2 regions of the Roseomonas cutis genome follow, and region 2 is predicted to be linked to the other one. Evidence: riboswitches for the same ligand, from Rfam matches in the RefSeq annotation. Region 2 holds a riboswitch; the other holds the start of a gene.
The links. A riboswitch is a leader RNA that binds a small molecule or an ion and turns the genes downstream of it on or off. The one in region 2 is predicted to bind glycine.
Positions count from the first base shown of each region.

Region 1: another riboswitch for glycine. It lies ahead of LPC08_RS21615 (D-amino acid dehydrogenase); the one in region 2 lies ahead of gcvT (glycine cleavage system aminomethyltransferase GcvT).

Region 1 covers NZ_CP087719.1:4,747,120-4,749,497, forward strand. The annotation lists gene LPC08_RS21615 (D-amino acid dehydrogenase) at 1-896, opposite strand, end outside; glycine riboswitch at 954-1,049, opposite strand; glycine riboswitch at 1,053-1,154, opposite strand; gene LPC08_RS21620 (hypothetical protein) at 1,418-1,558, shown strand; gene LPC08_RS21625 (gamma-glutamyltransferase) at 1,758-2,378, opposite strand, start outside.
Region 2 covers NZ_CP087719.1:2,690,808-2,693,185, reverse strand. The annotation lists gene LPC08_RS12385 (SLC13 family permease) at 1-738, opposite strand, end outside; glycine riboswitch at 924-1,012, shown strand; glycine riboswitch at 1,016-1,121, shown strand; gene gcvT (glycine cleavage system aminomethyltransferase GcvT) at 1,170-2,288, shown strand; gene gcvH (glycine cleavage system protein GcvH) at 2,320-2,378, shown strand, end outside.

The sequences.
Region 1 (2,378 bases), 2.1 Mb from region 2:
AGGCTGACATGCGGCGCCGCCGCCTGGCTGCGGGCGTCGTCCAGGTGCACGGTGATGGAGTAGCCCTTCACCGGATAGACGTTGATGCGGTCGCCCAGCATTGCGGCGAAGCGGCGGCTGGCGACGCCGGCGCAGATCACCACGGCATCGGCGCGCAGCGTCTCGGCCACGGCGGCGGCTTGGCCGGCCGGCTTCCAGGCGATGGTGATGCCGCCTTCGGCGTGGCTGATGCCGGTGACGTCGGCCCCGAACAGGAAGCGCGCGCCGCGGCGCAGGCAGGCATCGGCCAGGCCGCGCGTGTACTTGTGGATGTCGCCGGTGGAATCGGACGGCGTGAAGAAGCCGCCGTACCAGCTGCCGTGCAACGTCGGCTCGATGGCGCGCATCTCCTCCGGCGTCACCGCGCGGCGGTCCAGCCCGCCTTCGGTCAGCAGGCCGTTCACCCGCGCGGCGGCGTCGAAGCCCGCCTTGTCGCGGTAGACGTGCAGGATGCCGCGATGCTCGACGTCGAAGCCGAAGCCCTCCTCCTCGGCGATGGAGAAGAGGTACTTGCGCGCCTCGATCGCCAGCTTCGTCGTGGCGATGGTGTTGGCGCGATAGTTCCGGATGTGGGAGACGAACTCGCCCAGCCAGGAATACTTGTGCGCGGAGGGCTTCGGGTTCAGCAGCAGGGGCGCATCCGCCTTCAGCATCCACTTCATCCCCTTGAGGATGGTAGCGGTGCTGTTCCAGACCTCGGCGTTGCAGGCGGAGAGCTGGCCGCCATTGGCGAAGGAGGTCTCCATCGCGGCATAGCGATGGCGGTCGAGGACGACCACGTCGTGGCCACGCTGCAGCAGCGCATGCGCGGTGGTGACGCCGGTGATGCCGGATCCGATGACGGCGACGGTGCTCATGGCACGCTCCAGGACATGAGGGCTCGCAGCGGAGGCGCTCCCGGCCTCCCTGCCCCCATCTGTCCCTGCACCTGAGAGCTTACCCCCCACGGCATCCGGGCGGACGCCAAGGGGACCCCTTCGGTGGACGCCACGCGGCGCCTCTCTCCAGATCATCCTCGCAACGCGGTTCCGGGTGCCTGAGAGTTTCCTGGGGGGTTGCTCCGTCGGCGGCCAACCGGTCCGATGAACCGGTCGACACTCTCCCGCGTTGTTCAGCGGATGCCGGGCTTTTGCGCTCCTCCCCCGGTGGCGTCAACGCAAATCTCGCGGGCAGGCCAGCCCGTTCCGGGCTGTAACCGCCGTGTTGTCATGCCGAATGCCGGGGTTTAGTGCAATCCGGTCACAGACGAATGCCAGGGCTGCATGTCGCGCCCGCGATGCCTGCAACCCGTCCCGGCATGCCGGGTTACGCGCAGACAACGGACCCGAAAGGCCCAGACATACGCGTCATCAAGTCCCTGCTGGCAGCCCTCCTGGTGATGGGTGGCCTGGCCGCCTGCACGGGGAGCGACCGTACCTTCGGCGAACGGGTGCGCGACACCGTCGACCCGCCCAGCGGGCCCGTGGAGAGCGCCGGCCGTGCCGTCGACCGTGCCGTCGACCGGGTGAAGCCCAACTGAGGCGCGTGACACTCTCCGCCAGCCTGCCATGAAGGCAGCGGCGCCGCCGGAAGGGGGGCAGGGCCTTTCCTCCCTGGCGGCGTCGCAGCCCATCGTCCGTCACGCTGGATCGGTCGAGCGCAGCATCCGTCGGCCAGCGAACCGCTCGGTGGAACGCGCGCGGACATGACGGAAGCCGCACGCGCTGATGCCAGCACCGTCAGCGCGCGGCGACGGCGGCTGACCAGGGCGACATCACGTCGCTGATCCCGATGGCATCCTCGCCCACGCGCCGGACCAGGTTCGGGCAGGCGAAGTTCACCGGCAGCACGGCATGCTCCACCTCCACAAGGGTCCCATCCGCCGCCAGCCCCTCGCGTGTCGCCGCGTCCAGCCGGCGGTCGGCGGTGGCACCTTCCGACCCGGAGACGTCGATGCGCGGCTGCGCCGCCGCGTCTTCCGGCGACAGGCCGAAATCCAGCGTATAGGCCAGCATCTGGTAGACGCTCGCCAGGATGCGACGCCCGCCGGAGGCGCCCGCCGCCAGGATCGGTCCCGCGCCATCCTTCGCCGAGACGGTAACGGGGCACATGTTGCAGAGCGGCCGCGCGCCGGGACGGATGGCGTTGGGGCTGCCCGGGGCAGGGTCGAACCACATCACCCCGTTGTTCATCAGCACCCCGGTCGCCGGCAGCACCACGCGGCTGCCCATGGAGGAAAGCAGGGTGGTGGTGACGGAGACCATCATCCCCTCCCCATCGACGACGGTCAGGTGCGTCGTGCAGGTCTCAGCCGGCTCGGGCGTGGGCACGGCATCGGCGCCCAGCCCTGCCAAGCGTTC
Region 2 (2,378 bases):
CACCTCCCCCTCCGCCATCGCCTCCAGCTCGGCCACGGTCCTGCCGGCCGCCTCGCTGCCCTCCGGCAGCCCCGCCTCGACGGTGTAGTGGCCGATGGTGAAGGCCGCCTCCATCGAGGCCCCGCCGCGCCGGCCGCCGGGCAGCAGCCGCCAGCCCACCGCGAGGAAGAGCAGCGCGACGGCGCAGATGCCCAGCCCCACGGGGGTGTAGTCGAACATGCGGAAGGGCTCGCCCGTCATCTGCTCGCGCACGCGCGACATGATGATGTTGGGCGCGGTGCCGACCAGCGTGACCACGCCGCCTGTCATCGCCGCGAAGGACATCGGCATCAGCAGCGCCCCCGGCGAGGTGCCGGTGCGACGCGCGATCTGCATCGCCACCGGCATCAGGATGGCCAGCGCGCCGACGTTCTTGGTGACCATGGCCAGCAGCATGGTGGCGCCGGCCAGCACCGGCACCTGCATCGCCACCGTGGTCAGGCGCGGCGCGACGGGGCGCAGCATCACCTCCACCGCCCCGGAGCGCGCGACGGCATGGCTGACCACCAGCGCCGCGGCGACGATCACCACCACGTCGTCGGAGAAGCCGGAGAAGGCCTTCTCCGCCGGCACCAACCCCAGCAGCAGCCCGGCGAGCAGGGCCGCAAGGGCGACGAGGTCGTAGGGCAGGCGCCCCCAGACGAACAGGCCGATGGTCGCGGCCATCAGCCCGAAGGCCAGCCCCTGGTCGAGTGTCATGCATCCCCGGTTCAGCCGCGCCCCCCCCGGGGCCGGCGCGGCGGCGTCTCAACCGGCGCGGCGGCCCCCGGTTGCGGCCCGCCGCCGTTGCGCCCGGCGGTGTGGCCGGCGCGTCGCGCCCGGATGGGACCGGCGCGGCGTGCCGTGGACAGCGCCCCGGCCGGCGTGCAAGTTGGGCGCCCCGCTGATCCCGCGCGGGAGAGTGGGGCGTGCCCCCCGCCGAAGGCGCAACCGGCCCCCGGAAACGCTCAGGCCGATGGACCGCGCGGGGGAGGGGCCTCTGGAAAGACCGCGCCGCCCGGACCGGGCGGCGGGGGCACCGACGGAGTAAGGCGGCCCTGCCACGGCGGCGCCGCCGAATCTCTCAGGTCACAGGACAGAGGGGGGCCACGTTCCGGTCGCCGCGATTCCCGCGGCGCGAAGGAGGATGCGTGGCCGACACCGAGACCCTGCTCGATACCCCGCTCGCCGCCTGGCACCAAGCCCAGGGCGCGCGGATGGTGCCCTTCGCCGGCTACCGCATGCCCGTGCAGTACCCATCCGGCATCATCGCCGAGCACGCCGCCTGCCGCACCGGCGCCGCGCTGTTCGACGTCTCCCACATGGGCCAGGCGGAGCTGCTGGGCGAGGCCGGGGCGGCGGTGCTGGAGACCCTGACCCCCGCCGAGGTGCAGGGGCTGAAGCCCGGCCGCCAGCGCTACGGCGTGCTGATGACGGAAGCGGGCGGCATCCTGGACGATTTCATGGTGGCGCGGCTGGGGCCGGAGCGGCTGTTCCTGGTGCTGAACGCCTCGCGCAAGCATCTGGACGAGGCGGCCATCGCCGCGATCCTGCCGGCCGCCGTGACGCTGCGCCCGCTGCGCGACCGCGCGCTGCTGGCGGTGCAGGGGCCGGGGGCGGAGGCGGCGCTGGCCACCCTGGCGCCGGAGGTGGCGACGCTGCCCTTCATGGGCGTGGCGGAGGTCACCCTCGCCGGCCACCCCGCCCTGGTCAGCCGCTCCGGCTATACCGGCGAGGACGGCTACGAGATCGGCCTGCCGGCCGAGGGAGCGGTGCCGCTTGCCGACGCGCTGCTGGCGGCGGGCGTCGTGCCGGCCGGGCTGGGGGCGCGGGATTCGCTGCGGCTGGAGGCGGGGCTCTGCCTCTACGGCAACGACCTGGACGAGACGACCAGCCCGGTCGAGGCGAACCTCGTCTGGACCATCGGCAAGCGCCGCCGCATGGACTGGGACTTCCGCGGCGCCGGGCGCGTGCGGGCGGAGCTGGACCACGGCCCCGCCCGGCTGCGCGTCGGTCTCGCCGTGGAGGGGCGGCAGCCCGCGCGCGCCCATACCCCGATCGTGATCGGCGGCGAGACGGTGGGCGAGGTGACCTCGGGCAGCTTCGGCCCCACCCTGGGGGCCCCCGTCGCCATGGGCTACGTCCGCCGCGCCGCCGCCCGCGACGGCACCGCCGTCGAACTGCCGGTGCGCGGCAAGCCGATCGCCGCCCGGATCGCCCCCATGCCCTTCGTCCCGCACCGCTACCGCCGCGGCACGGCGGCCGCCTGAACCGCGCCCCGAGATTCCCGGAGAGACCCGCATGTCCGATATCCGCTACACCACCAGCCACGAATGGGTCCGCGCCGAGGGCGGGGAGTT